Regions from separate parts of the Oceanobacillus sp. FSL W7-1309 genome, predicted to be linked through region 1. Evidence: predicted binding sites of a transcription regulator. Region 1 holds the regulator's gene; each other region holds the start of a gene.

Region 1 (10,531 bases):
GGTATTTTCGCGTTTTATGCCGTGAAATTTCATATACAATGGAAACTGTTTTATCAAGAAAGTACCGATCGTGTGAAACGATGACAATGGCGCCTGGATAACTAACGAGATAGTTTTCCAACCATGACAATGTATCAATATCAAGATGGTTGGTCGGTTCATCAAGAATAAGCAACTGTGGTTTTTGAAGCAGCAATTTACCCAGGGCAAGTCGTGTTTTTTGTCCACCACTAAGTTCTGCGATTGGAGTATCATAATCAAAGGACTCAAAATTTAACCCACTAAGTACAGCTCTAATATCAGATTCATACGTATAGCCCCCATCAGTCTGATATGCTAGTTGAAGTTTGTCATATTCTTTAAGGACTTTGTCATATTCTTCTCCAGATAATTCGCTGGCTTTCTCCATCTCTTTCTCTAATGCTCGAAGTTGCTTTTCCAATGATTTTAAATGGGAAAATACCTCTAGCATTTCATCCCAAATGGTTTTCCCTGATTCTAACGTCATATGCTGGGATAAATAACCGAATGTAAGATCCTTCGGTTGAAAAAATTCCCCTTCATCATACGATAATTCTTGTGCCATAATTTTAAGTAATGTTGACTTACCTGCACCGTTTCTGCCGACAATAGCTATACGGTCTTTATCTTTAATTTCAATTTTAATATTTGATAAAATCTCTTCAGCACCGAAGGATTTGGAAATTCCGTTTAGTTGCATTAATATCATCTTTTTCACCCCATCATGTACAGTGTATCTTATAGTTATTTAACGAGGCAACTGAATTGTGAAAAATATCACGACTTATTTGACGTTTTCTGTTAAAATAGAAGGAAAGAACTTATCATATACAACTATTGGATTGAAAAGAGGAAGATTGATGGAACAGAATAAAATTCCACAAGCTACTGCCAAGCGGCTGCCTTTATATTATCGTTTTCTTAACAATTTAAATCAGCAAGGGAAGAAGCGAGTTTCCTCAAAGGAGCTGAGTGATGCAGTAAAAGTGGATTCTGCAACAATTCGAAGAGACTTTTCTTATTTTGGCGCATTGGGAAAAAAGGGATACGGCTATAATGTAGAGTATTTATTAGGATTTTTCCGAAGTACGTTGGATCAGCATGAGGTTACAGAGGTTGCATTAATCGGAGTTGGGAACTTAGGTACAGCCTTCCTTCATTATAACTTTATGAAGAACAATAATATCCGGATTACTACGGCATTTGATGCAGATACAGAAAAGGTTGGCACGGATATTGGCGGGGTACCCGTTTATGATATTCGTGATTTAGAGGAAAAGTTAGAAGACATTAAAGTCGCTATCCTAACTGTTCCAGCTGTTGAAGCACAAGTGATCGCCGATAAGCTTGTAGAAAAAGGGATTTCAGGGATTCTTAACTTTACTCCTGCAAGGATTAGTGTACCGAAGCATATTCGGGTCCACCATATTGATCTTGCTGTTGAATTGCAGGCCCTTGTCTATTTCCTAAAGCATTATTCGTTAGATAATCCAGAGTAGATATTACTCATTGTAAATTTTTGTTTATTTACAAGGCTATTGATATTAGGTCAAAAGCCTTGTTTTTTTATGGTTGGATTTGGATGTCCTTATATTGGTAAATACCATAATTTATTTGCATCAATTCCATAAAATCTCCGTTTTAAACAACCACTGGAAACAAGCTGATAAATATTAACTAGATAAATGGAACTAATATTTTTCTGAAAATTATTGGTTCTTAAGACATCTATCCATTTACTGATTATTACGTTAATCTGTATTGGGAATATATTGAGAAAGAGGAGGAATTTATTCGTGAACGTGAAAAAGGTTTTAGGTATTATGTTTGTTTTATTTATTAGTTTGTTCATTGTTGCATGTTCAAATGAAAGTGACAATGAGAGTGAAGGGACTAACGATGCTGAAGCAACTGAAGAAACAAATGATGCGGAAGCAAACGAGAAAAACGGGTCTGAAGAAGCAGAAGAAAATGTAGTTCCAGAAGATGAGGCATTATTTGCAGTACTTGAAGCAAACTTAGAAGCATTAACAGAAAATGACTTGGATGCTTACATGGAAACCATACATAGTGAATCTCCTTTATATGACTCAACACGTACGACAATCGATCAATTATCTGTGTATACATTAGATATGGAATTATTTGATTTAGTTGTAGAAGAAAAATCAGAAGAAGAAGCAACAATCTCTTATAAACAGACGACAATGAAAGTCGATGGTCCTGATTTTATGAATAATGAAACACACGGGGTTCATGTCTTGCGACCAGATGATGGTGCATGGAAAATTTATAGTTCCGAAGAACCAAGCGAAATAATTCCTCTTGATGAGAATGGGGAAGTTATCGAAGAGACTGCTGCTGATGCAGCGGCAGAAGGTGTTTACATTGACACAATTACGAGCTTAGAAATTCCGTTTGATGAAGGAAAGTGGGAGCTTGAGAACTATGAGGAAGGAGACGGTGAAGCAACCGCTGAATTTCTTTTAGTTGATGAGGATCAAACGAATTTCACAGAGCTGTTTACGATTCATTATTATCCAGATGGTGATGAATTGTTAGGTGCTGAAGGCTTTATCGAAATGATGGAAATGAATTTAACAGAAATGACTACAGGTGAGCTTGAATTTAATTCTGCGGAAGAAGGATTTTTTGATTTTTCATTAACAGAAGATGATATTCAGCTCGATCAGGAAGAAGTAGCAAGGGTATTTGCGAAAGACAATGATTTGTATGTTGTTCGCTACACAACGTTTGAAAAATCAATCGAAGATAAAGATGAATGGATAGATAAGTTGAAGTCTATCCAATAAAAATAAAAGAAGGCTGTTTCAGTATTAATCTAGAAACAGCCTTCTTTTTTATTAAGAAGATCTATATAGTATCTATTTAATGCTTCTTCTTTTTCAATCGAAAATACTTATTAAGCAATCGAACTGCAACTCCAAAGGCAAGCGTTGCTACAGCAGCAAAAATGAGCGTGGTGGGATTCCAGATTGTTTGCCCTTTGCTTTGGACGGCAACGTAAATAAAAATCATTGCCATTATGAAGTAAATGAACGCTTTAACTAACAAAGAATGAATCATTCATTAACCTCCAATAAGGATCATTTGCAATTGCTCAACCTGACGTTGCATTTGCTCAAGTTGTCGCTGCATTTCTTCTGGATCCATCGATAATTGCCCGACAACAACTAATGTGTTCATTGCTGCATGAACGATAATCGGAACGAGAATTCGTTTTGTCTTTACATAAAGAAACGCAAATACAAACCCCATCGAAGCATAAATTAGGATATGTTCCATCCCTTCATGAATAAAACCGAAGATAAGGGCGGAGACCAAACCTGCGAAGAAGAAATTCATGCGCTTATAGAGACTGCCGAAGATAATTTTTCGGAAAATGATTTCTTCCAATATTGGGGCAATCACTGCAGGAATAATAATAAATAATGGGGCTGCACGAGCTATATCCATGATACCTTGAGTGTTTTCTGATCCAGGTGAAATCCCTAGTATATTCATTTCAATTGCTACTGCAATTCCTTGTGCAAAGAAAGCCATGAATACACCGAGGATTGACCAGAGTATCATTGAGCTCATCGGTGCTGCATTGCGTGTATCTCTCATCTGCATATCGGGCTTCATAATCCACAAAATAATAAGAAGTCCGAGAATAAAGCTAAAAATGGACCAGTAAATCACACCTTGTACTGGGATATAATGATGCTTTGCAAGCAGAGCAACGGGAAATGCAGAAAGCTGCATCAGTATATAAGTTAAAATGACATACCAATATCTACGTGCCAAATAAAACGACTCCTTTTGCTTTGTATAGTTTAGTATATGTATTACATATTCCATCTATTGATCATCAATCATCATAAAAGATATTTTATCATATTATACAGGCTGTTAATATTATGAGCCCCTTTACATAAAATTTTACTAGAAATTAAATAAAATTATAGACACATTACTTGCATTTTTTTATGGGATTAATTATTATGAATATAGAAATTAGCACTCAATCATTGAGAGTGCTAATAAATCTAATACGTTAAAGAATTGAGGAGGCATTCTACATGATTAAACCACTAGGAGATCGTGTTGTTATCGAACTTGTTGAGCAAGAAGAAACAACTGCAAGCGGTATCGTACTACCAGACTCTGCAAAGGAAAAACCACAGGAAGGTCGCGTAGTAGCAGTAGGATCTGGCCGTGTAACTGAAAATGGGGAAAAAGTGGCACTTGAAGTTGCAGAAGGGGACCGCATTATATTCTCTAAATTTGCTGGTACTGAAGTGAAATATGAAGGTACAGAATACTTAATTCTTCGTGAAAATGACATTTTAGCTGTAGTAAGCTAATCGTAACACAAAACCAACACATACATGAACGACGACAAATAAATTTTTCGAATGATTATTTTAAAGGAGGAATTTTAAGTGGCTAAAGATATTAAGTTCAATGAAGAAGCACGTGGAGCAATGCTGCGCGGTGTAGATGTATTAGCAAACGCTGTAAAAGTAACGTTGGGACCAAAAGGACGTAACGTTGTTTTAGATAAAAAATTCGGCTCACCTCTAATTACAAATGATGGGGTAACCATTGCGAAAGAAATCGAATTGGAAGATGCTTTTGAAAACATGGGAGCACAGCTTGTATCTGAAGTTGCATCGAAAACAAATGATGTAGCTGGTGACGGTACAACTACTGCAACAGTTCTTGCACAAGCAATGATTCACGAAGGTTTGAAAAACGTTACAGCTGGTGCAAACCCTGTAGGTATCCGCCGCGGTATTGAGAAAGCTGTAGCAACTGCTGTTGAAGAATTAAAAGCAATTTCTCAACCGGTTGAAAGCAAAGACTCTATCGCACAAATCGCAGCTATCTCAGCATCTGATGATGAAGTTGGTAACTTAATTGCTGAAGCGATGGAACGCGTTGGCAATGATGGCGTTATTACAATTGAAGAATCAAAAGGCTTCAACACAGAATTAGAGGTTGTTGAAGGGATGCAATTTGATCGTGGATATTCTTCACCATACATGGTTACTGACCAAGATAAAATGGAAGCAGTATTAGAAGATCCATACATTCTTATTACAGATAAGAAAATTGGTAATATCCAAGAAGTATTACCAGTATTAGAGCAAGTTGTTCAACAAGGAAAGCCATTATTATTAATCGCTGAAGATGTTGAAGGGGAAGCTCTTGCAACATTAGTTGTAAACAAACTTCGCGGAACGTTCAACGCTGTAGCTGTTAAAGCTCCAGGATTCGGTGACCGTCGTAAAGCAATGCTAGAAGATATCGCTATCCTAACTGGTGGAGAAGTGATTACTGAAGATCTTGGATTGGATCTTAAGTCTGCTACTATCGAACAATTAGGACGTGCTTCGAAAGTTGTTGTAACAAAAGAAAACACTACAGTTGTTGAGGGTGCTGGCAACCCAGAAGCAATCTCTGGCCGTGTTGCACAAATCCGTGCACAAGCAGAAGAAACAACTTCTGAATTTGATAAAGAAAAATTACAAGAGCGTCTTGCTAAATTATCTGGTGGTGTGGCAGTAGTTAAAGTTGGTGCTGCAACAGAAACAGAATTAAAAGAGCGCAAACTGCGTATCGAGGATGCATTGAACTCTACACGTGCTGCAGTTGAAGAAGGCTTCGTATCCGGTGGTGGTACTGCCCTAATCAACGTTTACAACAAAGTAAGTGAACTAAACCTAGAAGGCGATGAAGCAACTGGTGTGAAAATCGTACTTCGCGCAATCGAAGAGCCAGTTCGTCAAATTGCACAAAACGCTGGTTTAGAAGGTTCTATCATCGTAGAACGCTTGAAAAACGAAAAAGTTGGCGTAGGATATAACGCAGCAACAAACGAATGGGTAAACATGGTTGAAGCTGGAATCGTTGACCCAACAAAAGTAACACGTTCTGCACTGCAAAACGCAGCATCTGTAGCAGCAATGCTATTAACTACAGAAGCTGTTGTAGCTGATAAGCCTGAAGAAGGCGGTGCACCTGCAATGCCTGATATGGCCGGCATGGGTGGAATGGGCGGTATGATGTAACAAACCACCCTTAAATGTTGATTTATAAACGTTTGGGATGCTGTTGCGAACCCCGTCAAACTAAAAAGTAACATAAAGGTAACATTTATTATAAATTTAAGTTTAAAAGGGCGTTTTCGTATAAAGTTCTCACTTATGCGGAAGCGTCCTTTTTCATTTTTTCCATTTTTATGTGAAGATCGTTCTTCTTTTTAATCCATTCAATATTGATGTTTCGCTACCCATATTATATTTTTGGTCAATGATTTATATCCTAGGTTGCCTTATAAATACTCTGTAACAAGCTTTATCTTAAATTCCTCACCATATTTAGCCAAAAAAATCCCCCCGAAAATTAGAGGTGAAAATCTAATTTTCGGGGGGAGGCACCATTTCTTACTGCACCGTTTTATATTACACGCTCTTAGTCTTCTCATTTTTTCTGATCGGTCTTTGTTTCATTTGCTTCATTCTTTGCATCACCAAAGGTGTCCTGAACCTCACCTTTCACTTTATCCTTTTTGCCGCTTGCCTGGACTTTCTTATTATCTGTTAGGTTACCAACTTGATCTTTCATTTCACCTTTAGCTTTATTTGCTTTACCTTTTATTTTGTCAGCATTTCCGTTACTCATTTTGTTTTCACCTCTCTTTTATCATTTATTTCCTGTTATAAACCCACATTAAACATTCTTGTTCTGTTTAGTACTATTTTTTCTGTTTCCGTGGCTTGTTTTTCCTTACATTATTGACCCATGCTCGATCCTCATCCATCATTTTCTTAGCGGCATATATGGTCAGAAACTGGACGAAAATAATCGGTATCCCCATTATTCCTGAAACTACCTCCAGCGGAGCAAGACCGCCTATGCGCATTAATAATAAGGAGAATACGGTAATGATTGCCGCGACAATCAGACGCAAATTCTTAGAAGGTTCTGATTTACTCATGTTCCTTGTTCCTGCATAGGAAGCAATCGTATATGTTGTTGAATCCAGTGTCGTAATCATAAAAAGCATGGCGATGACGACAAAGGCTGCAATTGCAAAGATAGCGAAAGGCAATGAACTTATAATTGCTGGTATGGCAGCCATCGCGTCTTCCTGGATAATATCTAATACAGGTAATTCTCCACTTAGATACCTTTCGACACCAAGACCTCCAAGGACGGCTGTTGCACCCCAGGATATGAGCATTGGAGCCAATAGATAAGTCAAAATCATTTCCCTGATCGTTCTGCCTTTTGATATTGTTGCAGCGAAAACACTATGCAGCATGGCCCATGTTGCATTATAGGCAAACCAGAACACAGTATTGCTTTGTATATGTGTACTTTCTCCCGGGTATACGGCGTTTGTATTTAAAGACATATCAATATAATGTGTAAATAGAAACCCGATGGAGTCCGTAAAATAATTAAGAATGAATACACCAGGTCCAGCTACCATGATAAACACAGCAAATATTCCAGCAAGATACATATTAAGGGTGCTTAATTTCTTAATACCCCTTTCGATCCCTAAATAGGCACTAATGGAGAAAAACAATACCCACACGATGGTCACGATCAATGTTAAACCAAATGTGATTTCGATATTAAATATTTCTGCTAAACTATAGGTAACAATCGGTGTACCCAGTCCTAAAGTAACAGCAGCACCTGAAAGGATACTAACTAGAAAAATAACATCCAATATTTTTCCACCAATCCCATCTGTAAACGTATCGCCAAAAATACTGCGGCATGCTTCGGAAATCCGCATATGGGGTTTCTTGCGGACATGCACAAGATATCCCAGGGCAGGTGCAGCCATAACAAAAATAGCAAAGGTTTGGAAACTCCACAGGAACATACTATAGGCGTTACCCCACATCAACGCTTCCGCTGATTGTGCTTCCACACCAAAAGGGGGATCAACTGCGACATTTCCCCATTCAGTCATACCGGTTCGCATAATAGTGGACCCAAGCCCCATGGCAATTAGAATGGAGGAATATTCAAACAGATTGAATCTCGGCTTTTCCATCGGATCTCCTAACACGACATTCCCGTATTTGGAAAATGAAAAATAAAGACCTGCGGCAACCATTAAAATGGCATACCATAAATAGCCCCAATTTAAAATATCGACAATCTGATTAAATATGCTATTTAATAGTTTCAATGATTCATTTTCATATAACGCAAATGGAACACAAATTGCAATCATAATTAATATGGATGGTGCAAAAATGCGATGATCAATTAATCTTCTCTTCTCTTTGGATCTGTTTTCTTTATCCATGAAGTTACCTCCTATACTTCTACAAACGATTCAACTATTAAATTTTGTTTTTCTAGGTACGCTCTCCACTTCAATTTTACTGAATGGGAGCCTGTTTAAAAGTCTATTCAAGCTTTAATTTCTGCTCCATAATCCGAGGTGAAATGAACTTAATTTCAGAATGCGCTGAATAATGTCTACCACACCTACTACTATTAACAATGTGACCAACGAGTGAATAATCCAGGCTAAGAGCAGATAGGCAATATAAACGAGGACATCAAAAATTAACCATGAAAGCAACGAAAGATATGTTCCCCACTTCTGGAAAACTTAAACGATTGATGGATAGTTTTTTTATTAATTCTATAGTGAATATAGGAACCGCCTGTTATCAAACGTAGAAAATGGTTAACCTTGTATTTAAGGAAACACATTGCTATACTATTTCTCAGGGTGGGAAAAATAATGTTTCTGCCTATAAAAAGGAATGACTATTAATGGAAAAAAACTCTGTACAAGCTGAAATAGCAAGTTATATAGGGAAGCTTTTAAGGGATAACTTTGGGAAAGGACCATCTTCCGTTTATGTTTCCTTAAAAAAACCATTTATCACCATACACCTGAGAGATTTTCTAGCTCCGATGGAACGGGTGTTATTGTCTCAGGGAGAAAAAATGAAAGTGGAAGAAACAAGAGATCTCCTCATGCAGGAGCTTATCCCTGGGATCAAGGTTACCTTAAAGGTTATTGCAAGTTTAGAAGTAAAGGAATTGTACTATGATTGGTCTCTTCATAATCGTTCGGGCATTTTAGTCGGGGTTTTGGAGAATGAAGAGGATGAAGACAATGCGTTAGAGAATTACACTGAAAAAGAAGCAGTCCATAAAGATATAATGCGTATAAGTAGACAGGCAGAGAAATTACCGGAATTCGTAGATTCTTGTTTTCTTAATGAAAGAACGCTTTTAGTGATAAGAACAGGTATCTTGGTCAGAATTGAAAAAGAATTAATTAAAACCGGGTTTGAAGAACATCTTAAGCTTACGAAAAGGCAATTAGAAAAAGGACTATTACACGCCGGCGATTTTGAAAATATTCTTCAAAAAAGCGTGGTTGATATCTTTGTTGATTGGGATTTCAAGCTGGATAAAAGCTATATTATATTTATTTTACAGCCAAATAACAATTAAGGTAGAAGTGAGCCGGACAATAGAGCTGGACATAAGCCGAAAGGGATCGTTATAAGATCCTTTTCGGCTTTTTTATATTAATAAGAAGCTTTTTCTATGAAGCAGATTTCTTAAATTGCAGCAAAAAATACAATCTTGGAGTTATGCATTGTTTATTATCATGCAACTTATATCGCCTTTTCTATTGTCGGGAAACCGTAATTTTCACAAGAACCACCGACAAACAGAACGGGTAACTATTTCCGCAATAAAAAGGATGTAAGTTAATTAGTTAAGGAGAAGAGGTTTGTCATGTTTGGTTTATTTGATTTATTACGATTGTTAATGTCGGTACTAATTATCCTGCCACTCTCGTCCGTGCTTCGTGAATCAGGGTATTATTTGGCAGCCACTATTTTAGGTGCGAAGGAAAAAAAGCTTATTATTGGGAGTGGGCCAGTTCTCTTTCGACTGCCCACAATCGAGGTTCGAAAATATTTCTTTATGTACAGCTGGATGGAGTATGAATAATTAAATCCCAGTAATCGTTTCTGGCATGGGGTGATTTATGCGGCCCCTATTATTAACCCTTTAATTGCTGGTTTGCTTATTAATTCACTCTTAGCGGAGGGTGTACTCTCGAGCGGAGTGTTTTGGGATACGTTTTTATTTTACATCTTTTATTATATCCTCTTTGATCTTCTTCCGGTCTATTTACCTGATGGACAGCCTACAAATGGCCGAGCAATTTTTGATTTGATTTGGCATGGTGAACGGTCTGACTACATGAAAAAAGCAGAAGAAAACACAGATATAGAGGAAAAGACTCATGAAAATCATGAGGAGGGCCAAGGTTACACGCAGGCCCAAGAAGAGACGATGGAAAACCGGGACAGAGACCAACGTGAGCGTGGCGACCATACAAATCCGGATGATTCGGACGAGACTGAAGGAAATCGGAACAGCGAACAAGGTAGGACGAAGCCGCAAGAAAAGACGGCAGAAAATCAAAAAA
Region 2 (10,531 bases), on a different contig from region 1:
AATAGCTGTTGAAATCCGAAAGAAAAACTCCCCGGCACCTGATTTTTGCAAGAACGCACCAAACAACATAAACATAAACACAAATGAAGCCGCTACAGAAATTGGCGATCCCCAAAGTCCATTAAAGCCGTAGGTGAGCTTTTCAATAAACTCAACCGCAGACATTTCCCGATGACCAAATAGCCCATCGAAATGATGGCCCCACAATGTATAAGCAAACCCAATAAACACAAGAACAATAATTGGAAAACCAATCGTACGTCGTGTTGCCTCAATCGTTAAAACAATAAACACAAGTCCGAAAAAGAGATCCCAACCTGTTAATGGATTCATAATTGGTATTCGAACTGCAATCCGCTCAGCATGGAACGTGAAATAGATACCCGCACTGATTGCCAACACAACAAAGGAATAGTCAATCAAGCTAGGCTTATGACTTCGAACTGCTTCCTTTTGTGAATAGCCATAAAGTAAAAATGTAAGTGCAAGAATAAATGCTAAATGGATTGCCATTTGATTAAGTGGATCAAGATTCCCAAAAATTACAGACCAAATTTGGTAAACAGACAATCCAAATGCAAAAAATATAAAAAGCTTCATTGGGAGGCTGGATAGATTACGCTTGTATCCTTCCAACAGCCATCTGGTTAATACTGCTTTCCTGTTCACAACGCAATGACTCCTTTCGAGAAAAAGCAAAACCTAGTAATCTTTTCTAAAGCAAGCAATCTGGCGCGCCCTCAATAGAACACAAAATAATATTATGGAAGCATTCCTTTCTCTCGGAAAAATTTTTCCGCACCTGGATGCAGTGGCACATTACCAACTTTCATCATGTTATCTTCTGATAGACTATTAAATTCCTTGTGTACCGTTCTAAGATAGTCAAAGTTTTCATAGATCGCCTTTGTCATCTGATAGACATCTTCTTCCGGAACATCTTTATGAGCAATAAGTATTGCCGGGGTGCTAACGGTCGCTACGTCTTCCTCTAAAAAGGGATATGCAGTAGCATTAATCGTTCCTGCATCCATTCCAAGCTTTTCGGATACACGCTCGATCACCTTTCCATTTAATTCAAGCATTTTCAGACGCATCAATGTTGACGCTTCGATAATATCGCTTGAAGGCGCTGACACCGCATCTCCACTAGCGTCAATCCGATTATCGGCCATCATTTCAAATGTTTTCGATCCAGATAAATAATCAATCGATCCTCCCCAAGAAATAATGTCACCATAGGAGATTCCATATGCTTCTAAAATGTTGCGGGTAATAATTTCACCGGCTGCTCCCTTTTGATCGACTGCCAATCGAATTGGAGCTTTTTGCTTAATCATCTCTTCAAAGGAATCATAGTAAACGTCCGCAGCAACTATAAATTGGTAGTAGTTTGCCGGGATCACAACACTTACAGATCGAATATCTTCATAGGGCTGATCATATGGCTCATCACCACTATATGCTGCGTAGGAAGTCATCGCATAGGATAATCCATACGGAACAGTTCCCGTAGCGACGGTTAGTGGGTTTTCCACGATTCCACCTGGTTCCACCGTAATAATAGCTCCTTCATGTTCCCTGCGAATTGATTCTGCGATTCCTTCAGCAAAAACAGACCAAGCACCACCAACCCTTCCACCAACAATCGTTGTGTGAAAAGTCGCTTCCGATTGAACCGCCCCTTTTGCTTCTTGTTCGTTATCTTTTTCACATGCAGTTAGGAAAACAAACCCAAAAATAATTGCAATAACGATGGTTTTGTTCATCAAACGGCCTCCTGTTGCTGGCTTTATTTTTTACTTCCTTCATTCACCTGCAAGCTAATATCCAATGCTTGAACAGAATGTGTTAATGCACCTAATGATATGTATTGCACCCCAGTATTTGCATACGTTGCTAGATTAGCAAGCGTAATTCCACCAGATGCTTCGGTTACGATAGAAGCGGGTACAAGATCGACAAATTCTTTTACTTCCTCTGGACTGCGATTATCGAACATGATAACATCTGCTTCTGCATCTACGGCTTCCAATACCTCGCTTTTATTCTCTGTTTCCACTTCAATCTTTATCATATGACCAAGTGCAGCACGTGCTTTTTCAACCGCTTGTGTAATTGATCCACAATAGGAAATATGATTATCTTTAATCATCACACCGTCATATAATCCATTTCGATGATTCTTCCCTCCGCCAGAAGTAACTGCATATTTATCAAACATTCTTAGACCTGGCATTGTTTTTCTTGTGTCACAAATACTGATCGATGGATCGTTCAAGGCTTCTGCACAGTGGTTCGTCATCGTCGCAATTCCACTCATACGCTGCAAAAGATTTAAGATTACACGCTCTCCAGAAAGTATGGAACGGACAGATCCATAAACTTTTGCAATCACCGTTTGTTTTTCAATTTTATCACCATCATTAAAATGTAGCTCCACCTCCACTTCAGAATCCAGTAAATGATAGGTTTCCTTAATAATAGAGAGTCCAGAAAGAACTCCCGCTTCTTTCACGATAAACAAGCCTGTTCCCAATTGTTCCCTTGGGAAAATAGAATCGCTCGTCAAATCTTGATCACCAATATCTTCGATTAAAAATGTTTCGAGTGCTTTTCGTAGTTTGATTGGATTCATAATCGTTACTCCTTCACTTGTTGTCAGTCTGATTGTGATTGTTTTCACATTAAAGACATTAGAATACGCTTACTTCCAGAAAGACTAGCAATCCTCTAGAGACAAATCTAGGTTCAGCTACTAGATAAATAGTCATCTGTCTTGACTTCTATATTTACATAGAATTAATATATTATCAAGTACTACTTACAAAATCACACGTAATTGGACTAAATGTCACAGAAATGTTTAAGGAGGGCAATAAAATGCAGCACGAAAAAATGCCTTCAGCAAAAAGACAGCAGCTCATCATACAAAAACTAAAGCAATCGGATCAACCAATAAGTGGCAGTGATTTCGCCAAACTTACCAACGTATCCAGACAGGTGATTGTTCAGGATGTGTCGATATTAAAGGCGAAAAACGAACCGATTATCGCAACAAGCCAAGGGTATCTCTATCTTAACGAGCAAACAAATAATCAAAAGCAACAAGTAATTGCCTGTAAGCATGATGCTAGCCAAACACAAGAAGAGCTATACTTGATTGTTGACCATGGGGTAACGATCAAAGACGTTATTGTAGAACATCCTGTATATGGTGACATAACCGCTTCGATTCGGGTCAGCAACCGAAAGGAAGCTGACGAGTTTATCAAAAAGATCCAGTCCACGGATGCTTCATACTTATCTGCACTAACCAATGGAATTCACCTGCATACTCTTGAATCCGATTCAATCGTTAAAATTGAAGCTGCTTGTAAGGACTTAAAAAACTCCGGCATTCTAATTTAATTTGTTTCGGTCGAATCATGTTTGAAATGGAGCTACAACGGTTACAGGACTATATAGAAATACATCCTAGTTTGTCAGCGAGGTGATAACATGTCCAATCAAGACAAAGAAAAACAAAGCGATGACTCGCTAGAGCAAAAGCAAAAAAACAATGATCCAAACCAGGATATCGAGCCACAACGTGAAACAGATTCAAAACCTCAGGAAAGTAATAGAGAGTAAGGCGGTTACCAGCCTTACTCTCTTATTTCATTTAGTTTTACTCAATTGATCCACCGCGAGAATTGCCGTAGCAACATCATCTGGAGTAACATCCTGGGAAAGATTTCCCATTGTTTCTCCCTCCTGTGTAGCTGCTTCTCCAACTCTTCGCAAATCTTCGTAGGATACTTCTTCTAAATGCATTTCCTTTAATGTTGTAGGTAATCCAAGCGCTCGATAAAATTCAATATATTTAAGTATTTCATCTTGTGAATGCAATTCTAACACGAGCTGCGTTAATGTTCCATACGCTACCTTCTCACCATGTGTCAAATGGTGAATATCACCCTCGAGTACGGTAAAACCATTATGAATTGCGTGTGCAGCTGCTAGTCCACCACTTTCAAAACCAAGACCGGATAGCAATGTGTTCGCTTCAACAACGGCTTCCACATGCTTCGTGACCAGGCCCTTTTGCACTGCTTTATAAGCTGCTTGTCCATAAGCGAATAATGTTTTTTCACAGGCTTCAGCAATTGCTCGTGCGGCAATACTAGTCTTGCCGCCTGCCATTGCATCTCCATTGCTTTTAATTGTTGCTCTTGCCTCTACCCATGTTGCCATTGCATCCGCAATTCCAGAAGCAAATAGTCGTGGTGGAGCACCTGCAACCACTTTCGTATCTACGAGTACCAACTCCGGATTTTTATCATAAAATTTATAGGACTCGAACACACCTTCATCACTATAAATAACAGATAAAGCACTGGTTGGTGCATCAGTTGATGCTGTTGTAGGAACAATCACAACACTCACTGCCAGACCATCAGCAACTGCTTTCGCTGTATCAAGTGTTTTTCCTCCGCCAACTCCGATGACGCTATCAACTGCTTCGTTCTTCCCATCTTTTACAATTCTTTCTACTTCATTTAATGAAGCTTCTCCATTAAATTCTACGTAATGAAAATCTAAATCATCTGCTTTCAAGCTCTCCTCTATTGTGGAGCCTGTTATTTTCCAAACGGTTTCATCTGAAAGGATTAAAGGCTTTTTGCCAATTGACTTAACATGCTGTCCAATATCTTTTAATGCATTCTTCCCTTGAATATACTTACTAGGTGAGGTAAAAATAATATTCGCCATGTTTTCGCTCCTTTTTATGTAGTTTCATCTCTATTATGCCATACCCATTAAAATTTATTTTAGGTACGCCATGAACCATATATTCCCTTTATTCCTCTTTTTAAAACGCACCTATTCCTTATAGGTGTTAGCCAAAATTATACTAAACCGTTTACATAGGGATAGTCGTACAAGCAAAATTGCTTCTTGGTAATAGAATACATTAGAAAACGTGGCATTCGTTGAAGGGATTTTAATAAGTTCCTGCTTTTAAGAATTCTCATACTTTGGATCGCGAGCTTCCTTTAGTAAATGCCTTCGTTTCACAAATCCGGATGGAGCTTATTGATAACTATAAATGGAGGGTAATTTTGATGTATAATGACTATTTTTATATTGCAGAATTAACAGGCTCACAAGAGTCACCACCAGTTCGGACATATGCTGATGGTACAACACTCTTTCATGTGAGTAGAAATGGGAATGAAATCCGCTATCGACTTGCTGCCAATAATATTAACAATATGACGCAAGCACATATTCATGTCGGACGCAGAAATATTAATGGACCTGTCGTCGCTTTTTTATCCAGTGAAGCTGCCAGTCTTGAAGAACAAGAAACTATTTTAGAGGGGTTCCTAACATCCGCTGATCTTACTGGACCACTCAAAGATAAATCAATCTCAGACTTAGTTGATCTAATGAATGCTGGAAAAGCATACGTCAACATCCATTCAAAATCATACCCGAATGGAGAAATCCGAGGAAAGATCACGCAACACTAAAAAATGCAAGATCATCCCATATGATACTACCTTAGGCTGATTTTTTATCAGCTTTTTTATTTTCTTGAAATTTAATAATCTTATCTAAGTCTAAATAGAAATTCTATTTTACCATAAGGATAAACGGCCAATATACCAATTAAAAAAAATCCATTTTGACTTTGACTAAGCTGTTGCAAAATGGATTTTTTACATAGTATACAAACAATGGTTCATTCTTGGACTTTCAAACAGTTAATTATAGCAAACCTTCTTGTTCATACAAATAAGCATATGGAATATCTAAAAATACATACAACGTTTCTGAAATCGGGAACGAATAGGTTCTAATGCGTTCATCTCTTTCAATATCTGTGTATAAGTCAGATAAGAGCCCTTTTTTCTCGACATTCATACGCATCACATTTTCGAAAAAGTACGGGCGCCAGCTCCAGTTTTTATTCCTACCTTCATAATGCAGTTCCCACTCTCCTATAGCATTTTTCTCTGCATTTGATGACAGTTGAATCCCTTCTTCATTACAAATATAGATACGAAAAGCAAAGTTCGTGGATGCCTCACCAATTTTCAGGATAATATCATCATAAGCATCATCTGATTTTACAGATGGCAGCATCATTTTAAATTGCTCATTAATCCAATTGGTTAATTCAAGCTGGGCTTTCATTTTTTTACGTTCAAATAATACAAACCGTTGAAAGTCTGTTTTAATCTTTTCTTGAGAACAATCTGCTTCGACAAAATTAGATTCTGGCTGTTTTAGATAACTTCCCTGGTAATAATGCCCACCATGACGCCATGCGTAGTTTAATTGACTATATGTAGTGATTCCCTTAAACAGGAGTGCCGCTCCAATTTTACGAGAAAGCATCGATAACGAATGATGGACATCGCCATATAGCTGCGGTAATAGGTCATCATCTAAAAATCCAGCATCTACTTTTACAATGTTTGGTTCTAATTGAACTAAACGTTCTAAACTAGCATTTCGTTGTTCAACATCAATGGCAATCCGAATACCAAGCGTCTTCATATATTTGATGAGCTTTCTTAAATCATTGCTTTGCTCCGTGATTGAAGCCTCCTTTATTTCTATGATAATTTTATGCAAATCCAGTCCTTTTTGGGCACTAGATTGTAAAAGAGTTAGCAATGATTCTCCATCATCTTTCATTAATAGTCTAGCATTATAATAAAATGTCAGATTCATTGACTGATCACTTTCCATAAACGTATGCAATGCCTTTTGTTGAACATCATTATTCAGTTCAAAGTGGAAATCTCCAGGGATTGAACCGTCATCAAAAAACCAGTCCAACTGCTTTAGATTGCCGTTTTCTTCTTTAAATAATGGAAGTACTTCATAACCAACAATCAATTGCGTATCCGCACTGATAACCGGTTGGTAATATGGTATTACCTGCTTCAGATTTAACATAACCTCTAAAGGATCCAACCCAATCACCTCCGTTAGACACATGCTGCTTCCCTATTACCTGTCAGCTTTCATTACGACATTTTTAGGGGATACTAAGAGTATACTCCAAAATTGATATTTTCTTAACTAACAACTTCAATTTACTTTTTTAAGAAGGAATGAAATAATAGATATATTAATCCAATCTGTTTTATAAGATTTAGTAACCAATTCTTTTATGTACAGGAGGATCACAAATGAAGCTTACAACATTAAATGCTATGTCAGAACGAATAGAACTGTTAAAAAAAACAGTTGAACCTTTCAAAGTTCGCGCCCAGGCGCATGATGAAAACGGGACACTTCCTCATGAAAATTTTGAAGACTTAAAAGCAGTTGATTATCCTGCTTTAACAGTTCCAAAGCAATTTGGCGGAATGGAAATATCGCTAACTGAAATGCTGCAGCATCAAGAAGTCATTGCCCAGGCTGACGGCTCAACAGCACTTTCAATCGGCTGGCATATGGGCATTGTCAAGCATCTCGGTGAAAATGAACGTTGGCCTGAAGGGCGCTACGCAACTGTTGCTAGAGATGTCGTTAAACATGGCGCATTATTAAATAACGCCGCTTCTGAGCCGGCAACCGGAAGCCCAACGCGCGGTGGCAAACCGGAAACCTTCGCAACGAAAACAACAGGTGGCTGGATTGTAAATGGAAGAAAAACCTTCACGACACTCTCACCCATTCTTGATTATTTTATAGTCAGTGCTTCCATTGATAGTGAAGATCAAGTTGGGAATTTCTTGATAAAACGTGATAAACAAGGTGTGCGTGTTGATGAAACATGGGACTCAATCGCAATGCGCGGAAGTGGAAGCCATGACTTAGTCTTAGAAAACGTTCATGTAGATGCTGATGACCTTGTGGAACGAATCAAACCAGGTCGAAAAAAGCCCGCTGGATGGCTATTACATATTCCTGCATGCTATCTTGGAATAGCACGGGCCGCACAAGCTTATGCAGTTCAGTTTGCAACAACTTACTCGCCTAATAGTATTACAGGAACAATCGCTGATTTACCAAATATTAAGCAAAAATTAGGCGAAATGGAGCTTGCAGTATTAGAATCGGAGCATTTCCTTTATTCTGTTGCAAGAAAATGGGATGAAAATGGAGATACAATCCGACAAACGATGGGACCTGAGCTTGGTGCAGTTAAATTATCTGTCGTAAATAAGGCGATTCATATTGTTGATTTGGCAATGCGAGTTGTCGGTGCGCGCAGCTTATCGAAACAAAATCCATTACAGCATTATTACCGTGACGTGCGTGCAGGACTCCATAACCCACCGATGGATGATGATATGACGATTATGCAGTTGAGTGGGAGATAAGGTTTTACTCACTTCAACATAAAAGTGCACATAATCAGCGCATTATGTGCACTTTCATCTTCCCCTACGAAAACTTAAAAGTTTAGCAACTAAATGTTGACAAACCTCATTATGTTGATTTATCGTTTCACATTCCACAAATAAAAGAGCTTGGTTCGGTTTCGTTTTAGAAGGTTTGATTTCTTTAATGGTGCTTTTCACATGTAGAACATCAGTTGAGCGAGTAGGACGTGGCCATTTTATTTCTCCGCCGGCGCCAATAACCCCATGCGCAAAAGGGAGACTTTCTGTCAATAACCTCATCGTAATCGAAGCAGTATGCCAACCACTAGCAGCTAAACCCTTAAAAAAAGTATCTTCTGCCAGGTTTTCATCACAATGGAAAACTTGCGGATCAAACTCGTGCGCAAATGCTTTTATTTTATCTGTACTTAATTCATACGTTTCACTGATAAACACATCACCTACTTTTAAATCCTCCAGAAAAAGTGTTTGTTTAGCCAAACTAATCCCCTCCTTATAAGCGTGTATTTTTGAATACGAATAGTTTTCATATTAATTTTTCCAGCATAACCCTATGAATTGAATTGTTTATCTACACCTCTAATAGGCTCGATATAGCTTCACCCTTTTGCCATTATCAACCCCTTTTAAATGTCTTCTTTGCTATGTTCGGAATAAAATACTATGGAATGCGCTTCCAAATAAGCTTTTGGTTTGGATTTAAACCGTTGCGAATTCTAAGAATATCTCCTTCAATTGAAGCAATACGCGGCTGCTGTTGTCCGAGCCAAGTCGGATTCATACTTACTTCCATATGATGGGGTAACGTATTTGTTTCTTCGATCACCTCATATTTCCCTGCATAGGACATGTACCCTAACGCAGCCTTAGCCATTTCATCCTTTGTTCCTTTATGTGAATCACCTGATACATATGCCGGGCGTTTTTGTCGCATCAGCTGAGCCGACATGTAACCTTCTGGATGATACATAAGAAATCCTGTCGCATCTTTTCCCAGTGGGTATATGATATTCCTCTCCTTATCTTTGGACTGATAGGAAATAAGTGACCATACTCCTATTATTTGTTCTTGTAATGTCATAAACATTCTCCTTCTAATAATTTAATATATGTATATACATATATTAATAAAAAATTAAAGTTCGATTACCATTGAAATTAATGTATATACATATATAATGGTATTAATAATTGCATTATCTGTCAAGAATTAATTTTCAGTTAATTATTGATACCAATTTTTAATTTACAGATTGAAAGGAGATCTACTTTATGAAAAATCTAGACAATGAGTTGGATTTTATTATTCAGACCTGCGCTTGTGCCAATATTAGAAAGGCAGCGCGAATCGTTACACAAGTTTATGAAAAGCAAATGGCATCGACTGGTTTAAAAGTCACGCAATACTATATGCTAGTAAACATCGCTCGCCATCGAGAAATTTCCATTAGCAAGCTGGGAGACATCATGTTGCTTGACCAATCTACCATTACTCGTAATGTGAACATATTAAAGAAAGATGGATATGTAAACATTACAAGAGATAAAAATGATTCAAGAACTAAATTCGTTTCGATAACCGAAATGGGACTTAGCAAAATAGAAGAAGCAACTCCCATTTGGTTAGAATTGCAAGAAAAGGCGGAACATGAATTAGGTAAGAAAACGTATAACGATTTGTTAGAGAAACTCCAAAGGTTACAGCAATCCATGGAATGAATGCTAATACGTCCCCTCCCCATCTATGATATGGAATTATTTTTGTAAAATCATCTAGAAATAAAGCAGGGACTCGCCTCCTGGACTTCATCCCTGCTCGCATCAATTAAGGATTTCACTTCTCCGGCATCCGCTTAACAATCAATAAAAAGAGCATAAACAATCCCAGATAGCCAAATAACGGATAGAGAACGGTCAGTAATTTCCCATAACCCGCTTGGCTAATAACAAAAATAACAAACAGAATAAGTAAGACCGCATGCTGATAACGCAGACCAAATGCTGCCTTTAATTGCCGCGTGATTCCGAAGACATTCCCAACAACGGTATTAAATATCTCCCCAAAAATAACGAGCAGAAAAAAGACATGAAGCACAGTCCCAAATAACTTAACGATTTCCGCCATCGGAATATCATATGAGAATGTCGTTGGAAAAGCAGACAATGAAAAATGA
Region 3 (10,531 bases), on a different contig from region 1:
ATTCTCGTATCGTATGATGGTTCAAATCGTAGTAAAAAGGCGATTAAAGAGGCAAAGAATCAGGCGTCAATTACAGAAAAAGCAGAAGTACATGTTATTTCTGTTGTGACACCGGGAATTAAAAGTAACGAGACAGCTATTGCAGGCAACATATCCATGGCAGATGCAGAATTTCTTTTACCGGAACTACATCAAATCAAGAAGGAAATGGAAGCATTAGGAATTGTTACGATAACGGAAATTCGGACGGACTTTTCACAGCGCAACCCGGGGAGAGCGATTTGTGAATATGCTTTAGCTAACGAAATAGATTTGATCATTGTAGGCAATCGGGGGCTTAGTAATATAAAAAGTCTTCTGTTAGGTAGTGTGAGCAATACGATTGTACAGAACGCCAAGTGCCCTGTTTTGATTGTTAAATAGAATGAAGCATAAAGGAGTATGAATATGGCTGAATTAAATTATAAAATTGTAGAAACAATTGCTGTTATTTCGGAGTCGCCAAAAGGATGGACAAAGGAATTGAATGTGATCAGCTGGAATGGTCGCCCACCAAAATATGATTTACGAGACTGGGCACCTGGTAAGGAAAAGATGGGTAAAGGTGTTACTTTAACAGAAGAAGAGATTGTCCAATTGAAGAAAGCATTGGCAAATTTAAACGCGCTTTCGGAATAGAACGATTATCTAAATCACTGACTTTGGGAGATGGCTGATGATTTGGATAAATTGTAATAAAGACAAATGAAAAGTGGGAGATAAAATGAGAGAAATCGTTATTACTCTTGCGGAAATTGTAAATAATATTCATGACATCCTTACAGACATGTTCGGTCTACATATGACAGATAAAGAACTCCATTTTTGGATTATGGGCTTTATGGGAATGACGATTTTCTTCTTTGTCTATATCTTTTTCAAGCTATTGGAAAAGCTTAAATGGAGTACGACGATATTTTCCTTTATCTATACGTTCACCATTATGGTTGTTATCGTTTTTGCAATTGAATTGCAGCAAGCAATTACGAATCGGGGAAACATGGAGTTTGCAGATGCAGTAATGGGACTATGGGGCTTTTTTGTCATGTTTTTCATTTATGCTGTAATTGCATGCGTTATTTACTTTGCTATAAAATTTATTAAGAAGTAGCTGACTGCCCAACAAAGTGAGACTATGCGATCGCTCGTTTTGTTGGGCAGTTTTTACGTGAATTCTACTTCCTCTTTTGGAGACGGTGAAAATTCTCTAACGTAAGGAGCAAGGTTAATTTTATCACCCTTAAAATCGACAACTATGTTAACACCCTAGCTATCCGTTTACTTCGGTATTTTAAATCATGTATACTTATGTGAAGATGTTCACTAAAATAGCTTTCGTTAGGGGGAGAATCAATGAATAGATTGAAGAATATAGCAGCAGAACAGAAAGGAAAGCTCATACTTTTTATTGTGCTTGCGATTCTTTCTGCGTTTGCTATTATCGGTCAAGGTTATTTATTTGTGATAATCATTGATCGTATTTTCCTAAAAGGCTATTCATTTTCAGAAATTAGCCCGTTAATTATAGGCTTAATCGTAGCGCTTTTTTTACGGACAGGACTAAATTATTTGAATGGAAGAGCAGGAGCAAGAATGGCTACTCTTGCTAAAAGAGAGCTGCGCAGGCTGTTTGTACATACATTTTCAAGAAATTCAATGCAAGCTTCATTGGAAGGACAGTCTGGTCAAAAGGTTGGGCTCCTATTGGATACGGTTGATGAAATAGATTCTTATTTTAGCAGCTATATTCCACAAATTATTCAATCAACGATTGTACCGCTTTTCATCCTTGTTGTTATTTTAATGGAACATATGGCAACAGGAATTATTATCCTAGTTACCGCACCATTTATTCCTATATTTATGATAATTATTGGCTTTAATACGAAAGACAAATCCGAACAGCAGCTAGATAAGATGAATGCGTTCTCCGGTACGTTTCTTGATACGCTGCAAGGGTTAACAACATTGAAATTATTTGGACGGTCTAAAGAGCAGGAGAAAACCATTCAAAAAAGCAGCTTAGATTTCCGTGATGCAACGATGGAAGTGCTTAAAATTGCATTTACGAATTCTCTGGCTTTAGAGTTTATTTCTATGCTAAGCATTGGGCTTATCGCGTTAGAAGTTGCTGTTCGAATGATTATTTTTCAAGATATCACGTTTTTTACTGGCTTTTTAATGCTTATTCTTGCTCCAGAGTTTTACACGAAATTAAAGGAGCTAGGAAATTCATTTCATACGGGACGGACGAGCATGGCGGCAGCGAATAAATTAGATATAGAGCTTTCTGCACTGGAAGATGATGAGACACGATGGGGAGAACTACCCTTGGCGAAAAATAAGCCAGTCCATATTAAAGTGAATGAAGCAGGATTTTCTTACAAGGAAGGCGGTTTTGCATTAAAGCATATTAATTTAGAACTCGAAGCTTTTGAGCAGATTGCGATTATCGGAAAAACGGGATCAGGAAAAACGACATTATTGCATATGCTAGCAGGACTAGTCCCGCTAACGGAGGGAATGATTCAAGTAAATGAAACTTCCTTAAAGCAATACAGAGAGAAGGATTGGTTTGACCAATTAAGTTATATTTCACAGAATCCGTATATATTCTCAGGTACGATTGCAGAGAATATTGCAATTGGTTCTACAAAAAGCGCATATCAAGAAGAAATTATCAAAGCAGCTGAAAAGGCAGGGATTAATGATTTAGTGGATTCGCTTGAACATGGATATGACACGTTAATCGGTGAAGGAGGAAGAGGCCTTTCTGGTGGGGAGAAACAGCGAATAGCGCTAGCCAGAGCATTTCTCAAACGCCCATCTGTCATTCTTTTTGATGAGCCGACGACAGGGCTGGATTTGCAAACGGAACAAATTCTTCAGAAATCAATGGAGGAACTAGGAAAACATTCGACAGTTATTACGGTTGCTCACCGCCTTCATACGATTCAAAAGGCTGATAAAATCGTCCTTTTAGATAACGGTGAAATTAAGGCAGCAGGAACACATGATGAGTTACTAACAACGGTAGAAGCCTATCGGAATATGGTGACTGTACAGCAGGGAGGGATGACTAAATGAAGGGATTACGTTCTGTCATCAAGATCGTGTTGCAGGAAAAAAAAGATGTCATTTTTTCAATTGCTTGTGGATTTCTAGCTGGAGTAACTGCCGTCGGGCTATTCTCATCGAGTGGTTATTTAATTTCCAAGGCAGCCTTAGTGCCACCGATCTATTCCTTGATGGTACTTGTTGCGATCGTTAAGCTACTCGGAATAATATCGGCATTAAGTCGATATGGTGAAAGATATTTTTCACATCGAGCGACTTTTACAATGCTAAGTAATTTGCGTGTTTCGTTTTATAAAAAAATGGAGCCACTCGCACCAACTATTTTTCAAAGTCATCGCAGTGGAGACTTACTAGCAAGAATCGTTGGCGATGTAGAATCGCTGCAAAATTACTTTTTACGTGTTTTTTACCCACCGATAGTGCTTGTTCTTGTATTTCTTGTTACCATTCTTTTCACGGCTTATTTCTCCATTGAAGCAGCCTTGCTTCTGCTACTTGGATTATTATTAACCACTTTGGTTGTTCCGTTAGTCATCGGCATGAAGCAACGGAAAATCGATTATCGTGTTAGGAGTGAGCGAGGCAATTTATCAACGGAAGTAACAGAATTCCTGTACGGGTTTCGTGATTTAAAAATATATCAGCAAGTAGATGACAAAGAGGAAGCATTATTAAAATCAGCTGATACGTATTTGTTGGAGCAGGAGCGGGAAAATGTGCATCGTTTATTTAGTGAATCGGCAAATACGTTTCTATCCCTACTTGTTTCCGTATCCGTGCTAACGGTAAGTGCATATTTCGTATCCGTACAGCAGCTAGATGGTTTGTTTCTTGCCATGCTTGTGATGATATCCTTAACACTGTTTGAAAATACTTCTCCGATGGCGGCTTTTCCAAGCTATCTTCAAGAAAGTCGTCAGGCAGTAACAAGGCTAGATGAGGTAATGGAGAGGAAAGGAAATGAGGATGATTCGTTCGAAACGCTGCAAATTAAACGGGCTCCTTCCATTACTTTTCATGATGTGTCCTTTGCTTTTCCGACAGAATCACGTGATACATTAAAAGATCTAACGTTTCATTTACCTGCTGGTTCAAAAACGGCAATTGTCGGTCCAAGTGGGTCCGGGAAGTCTACCATTATGCAGCTTTTACTGAAATTGTACCAGGTACGAGATGGTGCTATTTCACTTAATGATCAATCGGTAGCCGATCTAAAAGCTGAGAGCATTTGGGAGCATGCGAATGTTATGCTTCAGTCGAACCATTTTTTCTATGGAACAATTCGAGATAACTTAGCGATTTCTCAGGATGGATTAGCTGACAGAGAGATGGAAGACATTCTGTTTCACGTACAGTTAAATCATTTTGGATTGGATGATCAAGTTTTAGAAAAGGGAGAGAATCTTTCAGGCGGCGAAAAGCAGCGATTAGCACTGGCGCGAATACTGCTAAAACAAGCACCATTATGGCTGCTGGATGAACCAACCTCGTCCATCGATGCATTAACAGAGGAACAGCTATATAAACGGCTATTTGAAGTAGCTGAAAATGATACAGTCGTTTTAATTAGTCACCGTTTAACAGGGCTTGAGAAAATGGATCAAATTATTGTCATGGATCAAGGGGAAATTGCAGAAGCTGGCACCTTTGAAGAATTGATGAAAAGTAAAGGTTATTTTTATCAAATGAAGAAAATCGAACAAAGTGTTTTTTTGGCAGATCTGTAAAAAGAAAAAGAAGCTGACGGAGAAGATTAGTCCTCGTCAGCTTCTTTTGTTACAGGTTTATCCTTACCGGCTCCCCAAAATGCAACCGCAATCGCAATTAGAATAATGAGAATGGGAGCGACAAAGATTAGAAAATCATGAAACATTTAGCTCACTCCTTCTTATTCTTGATTCCTTGTACATAATTTTTATCGAACAGAAATAGCCGTAATAACAAATACAAGGAGGGAAGCAATAAGGCTAGGCCAAGAATAAACACGAATACTAATGAAATTGCCATCGCCGTATTAGTGAACCCTTCATAAATGGTAAGATGCGGGTAAAGCAAGTACGGATAATGGGAAACTCCATACGCGAAAAATGCCATTGCAAATTGACCGACAAGCAGCCAGAATGCCATACCGTAGTTTCTTCTTTTCCAGATGAGCCATACTGTTGCAAACCATAATATAAAGGAAAGTGCAAACATCCACCACAAATCCATAATCCGTTCAAAGTGGGCTTCATTGTGAGAGCTTAATTCATAAACAATGCCACTAGCAGTAATAATCAATGGTAAAGCCCACCCAAGTGCGTATTTCCGCATCAAATCAGTTGCTTTTGTATCACCAGTTTTATATGCGTACCACGTAAGGAAGACAGCGGATATATATAAAACAGCAACAATGCTTAATGCCACAATAGACCAGGTTAATGGGCTAGTAAATAGAGCTGCGTAATCAAGCACTGGGTTATCGTTCACGATGGATACGAACCCACCCTCAGAGATGGTTAAGACAATCGACAATGAAGCTGGAATTAACAGTCCGGAAGCTCCATACATAAAGGCATATCCTTTATGACCTCGTGCTCCATACGATTCAAACGCATAATAAGAGCCTCGGATTGCCAGCAATACTAGCGCAATACTTCCTGGAATCAGTAAAATTGTTCCGAAGTAATATGCCGATTGTGGAAAGAACCCAACAATCCCAACGAAAAAGAAAACAAAAAATACATTCGTTACTTCCCAGACAGGAGATAGATAACGCTGAATAATTTTAGATAAAATATGTTGCTTACCAGTTATAATGCTTTGGGCGTTAAAAAACCCTGCACCATAGTCGATCGAGCCGACAATGACATATCCAAATAAAAATAACCAGAGTACGGAAATTCCTAGAACTTCTAAACTCATTCAGAATCACCACCTTGCTGTTTGGCGATCGCCTTTTCAATCGGATCGTTTTTAAACATTCGTCTTAGCACGACAACCGTACCAACACCTAAAACGAAATATAATCCTACGAAAAGGATAAACATATGGCCAACATAATCACTTGATGTTGCTGCTTGATCAACCGTCATGATTCCTCTGAGTATCCAAGGTTGACGACCAACTTCCGCCATCCACCAGCCAGCTTCAATTCCTAAGAATGACAATGGCCCACCAAGGACAATAAGTGATCGGTACCATGCTGTCTTAACGAAAGACCAGCCTCGTTTTGCTCCAACCCAATAGACGAATGAGAGAGCCAGCATGAACATACCGATTGTAACCATTAAATCAAAATAATAATGGATAATTAACGGTGGCTGTTCTTCTGCTGGAAATTGATCTAATCCAATTACTTCTGCATTTGGATAACCATGCGCAAGAATACTTAATCCAAATGGAATTTGCAGCGCGTAATTCACTTCCTGATTTTCATCAAGCATTCCATAAAGAATGAGTGGTGCAGCTTCCTCAGTTTCAAAATGCCATTCAGCTGCAGCTAGTTTCTCAGGCTGATATTCTGCCAAGTACTTTCCAGACAGGTCTCCAATTAACACAGTTGCAATGGAAAAGATAAGTCCGATTTTCATCGTCATAAACAAAGCTTTTTTGTGGTATTCATGTTTCGAACCTTTAAGCAATCTGAATGCAGCAATGGCTGCCAGCATAAATGCAACGGTCATATAAGCAGTAGCAAGTACGTGGGACACTTTCGTCGGCATTGCTGCAGTAAACATTGCTGCAATCGGATTTGCATTTACAAGTTGTCCATTCATAATGTCAAAACCTGCTGGGGCATTCATAAAGGCGTTGACAATCGTAATGAAGACAGCAGACATACCACCTCCAAGTGCAACCGGGATCAATAATAGTAAGTGTTTACGAGGGTTATCAAAACGATCCCATGTATACAAATAAATCCCTAAGAATATTGCTTCAAAGAAGAAAGCAAAAACTTCCATAAATAATGGCAATGCGATGATATTACCAGCAAGCTCCATAAAGTTAGGCCACAATAGTGATAATTGTAAACCAATTGCAGTTCCTGTCACGACACCTACGGCAACCGTCACGACAAACCCTTTTGCCCATCGTCTAGCCATCAGCATATAGTGCATATCGTTCTTCTTGATTCCAACCCATTGTGCAATCATGATCATGAGGGGCACCCCTACACCGATGGTTGCATAGATAATGTGAAACGAAAGGGTTAAAAGGGTTAATAATCTACTGGCAAATACCGGATCATCAAATAACAACGCAGATCCTCCTCCTTAATTTCACAAATAAACCACCTAAGATTAGGCTCTACTTAGATATGTAAAGGCACATCTAAGTTCATTCTAACGTGTTGACGTACCTAATTGGATATTAGATATGACAATATTTCAAACGGGAAATGAATTAATTGTGAACTCTTTAACAATCTTATAATAAATCGAGAAAATGACAACCAATATGTATTTTCCCCAAAAAAATCGTTGTTAATCTATATTTAATTGGAAAGGTATTTCTTGAAAAAGAGGACCATTTCTATGGAAAGCGTTTACTAGAGGGATTAGATAGATATGTTAAAATAAAAAGAGGATGATCTAATCAAATTAAAAATAACGAATAAAGGAAAGGGGATTAAAAATGGATGTCAAATATCCAATAGGGAAATTACAGGTTCCTGAAAAAGTAACATTAGAAAATACACATGAATGCCTAAAAGAAATTGAAACTTACACGATCCGTTTAAGGAAAGCTGTTGACTCATTAAGTAATGAGGAACTCAGCAGACAATATCGTGATGGCAGCTGGACAGTTCGTCAGCTTGTTCATCATATTGCAGATTCCCAGTTGAATATGTATCAACGTTTGAAGCTTGCTTTAACAGATGAAAATCCCACAGTACCAAATTTTGATCAAGACAAGTGGGCTATTCAACCGGATACAAAACTTCCTATAGAAAGTTCCATTAAAATGCTAGAAGGCATAAATGAACGCATCGTATCTTTAGGGAATAATTTAACTGAAGAGCAATTAAATCTGGCGTTTACTCACCAAAAAAACGGTAAAATCACGGTTGCAACAAAAGTTGCAAAATTAGCTTGGCACGAAGAGCACCACTTAGCCCATATAAAAATCGCTTTAGCAGAATAATACATTATATATGGAATTGGCTTATCGAGCTACGATAAGCCAATTCTTTAAAAGTGGGCTTAATTTTTTATTCATCCAGTAGAATCTTCTAGCTGTCTTTTTTTAGTATTATCGAGCAACACGTCCTTTACTTTCATAATAACCTTCATCAAATTAAAAATTACCAATAAAAAGAACTGAATATTTTACCTATTGACAACGGGATTTTTTCTCGCCATAATAGAAATCAATATATTGAACGTTAATAAAGGACTAGTATGCGGTACTTGCTATGAAAGAGAGCGGAATTTAGAAGCTGAAAGATTCCGTCATAGACAACCTGCAGAACCTACCTTTAGAGTCCCATGCCAATACATGGGCGCATTTCCAGCGTTATGGATGAAGTGGAATGTGCATACATTCAAGTAATGGTGGTACCGCGGAAGAGAGCTCTTTCGTCCTTATAATATAGGGCGATTGGGCTTTTTTGTGTACATAAGGAAATACGTTTAATGGAGGTAATCGAAATGCGTAAGCAACGAATCGTAGTCAAAATTGGCAGTAGCTCCCTAACAAATGATAAGGGTGAAATCGATCAGCAAAAACTAAATGATCATATTCACGCGCTGGCTGCGCTTCGAGAAGCAAACCATGAAGTTATTCTTGTATCTTCAGGTGCTGTTGCAGCTGGCTTTAGAAGGCTTGGTTATTCATCAAGACCCGTCACCTTAAAAGGAAAGCAGGCTGCTGCTGCTGTTGGGCAAAGCTTATTGATTCAAACTTATATGGAAAAATTCAGTGTCTTTGGAATAACGGCGGCACAGCTACTATTAACGCGGGATGATTTTTCAAATCGAGAACGTTACCGGAATGCTTATGCAACCATGACAGAGCTGCTGGAAAGAGGTATTCTTCCAATCATAAATGAAAATGATACTGTGTCAATTGAAGAATTGACATTCGGTGATAATGATATGTTATCAGCTTTAGTTAGTGGGTTTATCCATGCGGATCAGCTCATTATTTTAACAGATATTAATGGAATCTATAGTGGGAATCCAAGAACGAATTCTTCGGCGGTAAAATATGATTTCCTGGATGAGATTCCAAATGAAATGATCGAAGCTGCAGGAACGAGCGGTTCAAAAGTTGGAACAGGTGGCATGAAATCAAAGCTAATGGCCGCTAAAACGGCAACAATGATAGGTGTTCCTGTCTTTATCGGTCATGGAAATGGCCATGATAAACTCCTTCAAGTGTTGCAAGGAAGCGGAGATGGTACGTATATTGCCGGTCATGCTAAGGAGCACATAAATACACGGAAACAATGGATAGCAATTCACTCCGAATCAATGGGTAAGCTTTATGTTGATAAAGGGGCAGAAGAAGCAATATCCCATCACGGTAGTAGTCTGCTTTCAGCTGGAGTACTAAGAATAAGCGGGACATTTGAAAAGGGTGATGTCGTCCAGGTTTATGGAATACATGAATTACTTGGCAAGGGAGAAATATGCTGTTCGTCCGTTGAATTACAAAAGGCAATTGAAGATCATATGGAAAATGAACGCATCACGCCATCTATAGAAGCCATCCACCGTGATGGCTGGGTGAGTGTACAAAAAATTGGGGAGGAACTGTCATGAGTGAAGTTATTCAAAAAGGGAAGGTTGCTAAGAAAACAAGTTATTTGATGACTGGAGTTACAACAAAAGAGAAAAACGAAGCATTAGCTTTGATAGCAGAGCAATTAATAATGGATCAGGAAATGATTCTTATTGAGAATGAAAAAGATTTAGCAACAGGAAAAGAAAAGGGTCTGTCGGAATCTGTATTAGACCGGATTATGCTGAATCAAGAGCGTATTGAAGGAATTGCTGCTGCAATCCATCAAGTAATTGACCTCCATGATCCGATCGGTGAAATCTTAGAAACGATCAACAAGGAAAACGGACTCAACATAGAGAAAAAGCGAGTACCTATTGGAGTCATAGGTATCATTTATGAAGCTAGACCGAATGTGACAGTAGATGCCGCAACACTTACGTTAAAAACTGGTAATGCAGTTATTTTGCGAGGGAGCTCATCGGCTAAACATTCGAATATTGCATTAGTCAGATCGATTCACCGTGCGTTGGAGAATAGTGCTCTTCCAAAGAATGCCGTACAATTAATCGAGGACACAAGCAGAAAAACAGCAGGAGAGTTGTTTCGTTTGAATGATTACCTGGATGTATTAATTCCTAGAGGCGGAAAAAACCTGATCGATACGGTTGTGCGCGAAGCTACAGTTCCAGTAATTGAAACAGGC

Evidence for each region. Region 1 encodes Rex, which represses fermentation and respiration genes when NADH is low (regulators of the CRP and FNR family bind a similar motif). Its sites were predicted from a motif close to TTGTGAAATATTTCACAA; they were not measured.
Region 2: a site for Rex is predicted at 2,671-2,688, ahead of nadC (carboxylating nicotinate-nucleotide diphosphorylase). Genes of this name have one in related genera too.
Region 3: a site for Rex is predicted at 7,508-7,525, ahead of NST46_RS21200 (cytochrome ubiquinol oxidase subunit I). Genes of this name have one in related genera too.

Annotation. Positions count from the first base shown of each region.
Region 1 is NZ_JBBOBX010000001.1:2,248,513-2,259,043, forward strand. Features, by position in the region: gene NST46_RS10790 (ABC-F family ATP-binding cassette domain-containing protein) at 1-730, opposite strand, end outside; gene NST46_RS10795 (redox-sensing transcriptional repressor Rex) at 882-1,520, shown strand; gene NST46_RS10800 (hypothetical protein) at 1,818-2,834, shown strand; gene NST46_RS10805 (YdiK family protein) at 2,911-3,108, opposite strand; gene NST46_RS10810 (CPBP family intramembrane glutamic endopeptidase) at 3,112-3,831, opposite strand; gene groES (co-chaperone GroES) at 4,107-4,391, shown strand; gene groL (chaperonin GroEL) at 4,470-6,101, shown strand; gene NST46_RS10825 (CsbD family protein) at 6,514-6,714, opposite strand; gene NST46_RS10830 (BCCT family transporter) at 6,788-8,365, opposite strand; gene NST46_RS10835 (Na-translocating system protein MpsC family protein) at 8,845-9,537, shown strand; gene NST46_RS10840 (hypothetical protein) at 9,829-10,047, shown strand; gene NST46_RS10845 (hypothetical protein) at 10,078-10,531, shown strand, end outside.
Region 2 is NZ_JBBOBX010000002.1:1,281,462-1,291,992, forward strand. Features, by position in the region: gene NST46_RS18910 (TRAP transporter permease) at 1-669, opposite strand, end outside; gene NST46_RS18915 (TAXI family TRAP transporter solute-binding subunit) at 762-1,769, opposite strand; gene nadC (carboxylating nicotinate-nucleotide diphosphorylase) at 1,793-2,638, opposite strand; gene NST46_RS18925 (transcription repressor NadR) at 2,884-3,411, shown strand; gene NST46_RS18930 (hypothetical protein) at 3,502-3,633, shown strand; gene NST46_RS18935 (glycerol dehydrogenase) at 3,661-4,755, opposite strand; gene NST46_RS18940 (CHRD domain-containing protein) at 5,109-5,519, shown strand; gene NST46_RS18945 (EAL domain-containing protein) at 5,758-6,975, opposite strand; gene NST46_RS18950 (acyl-CoA dehydrogenase family protein) at 7,194-8,333, shown strand; gene NST46_RS18955 (MaoC family dehydratase) at 8,388-8,837, opposite strand; gene NST46_RS18960 (lipocalin-like domain-containing protein) at 9,019-9,438, opposite strand; gene NST46_RS18965 (MarR family winged helix-turn-helix transcriptional regulator) at 9,630-10,076, shown strand; gene NST46_RS18970 (YkvI family membrane protein) at 10,192-10,531, opposite strand, start outside.
Region 3 is NZ_JBBOBX010000002.1:1,741,350-1,751,880, reverse strand. Features, by position in the region: gene NST46_RS21230 (universal stress protein) at 1-423, shown strand, start outside; gene NST46_RS21225 (YdbC family protein) at 448-678, shown strand; gene NST46_RS21220 (hypothetical protein) at 764-1,150, shown strand; gene cydD (thiol reductant ABC exporter subunit CydD) at 1,393-3,126, shown strand; gene cydC (thiol reductant ABC exporter subunit CydC) at 3,123-4,844, shown strand; gene cydS (cytochrome bd oxidase small subunit CydS) at 4,871-4,990, opposite strand; gene NST46_RS21205 (cytochrome d ubiquinol oxidase subunit II) at 4,996-6,021, opposite strand; gene NST46_RS21200 (cytochrome ubiquinol oxidase subunit I) at 6,018-7,358, opposite strand; gene NST46_RS21195 (YfiT family bacillithiol transferase) at 7,735-8,244, shown strand; gene proB (glutamate 5-kinase) at 8,751-9,866, shown strand; gene NST46_RS21185 (glutamate-5-semialdehyde dehydrogenase) at 9,863-10,531, shown strand, end outside.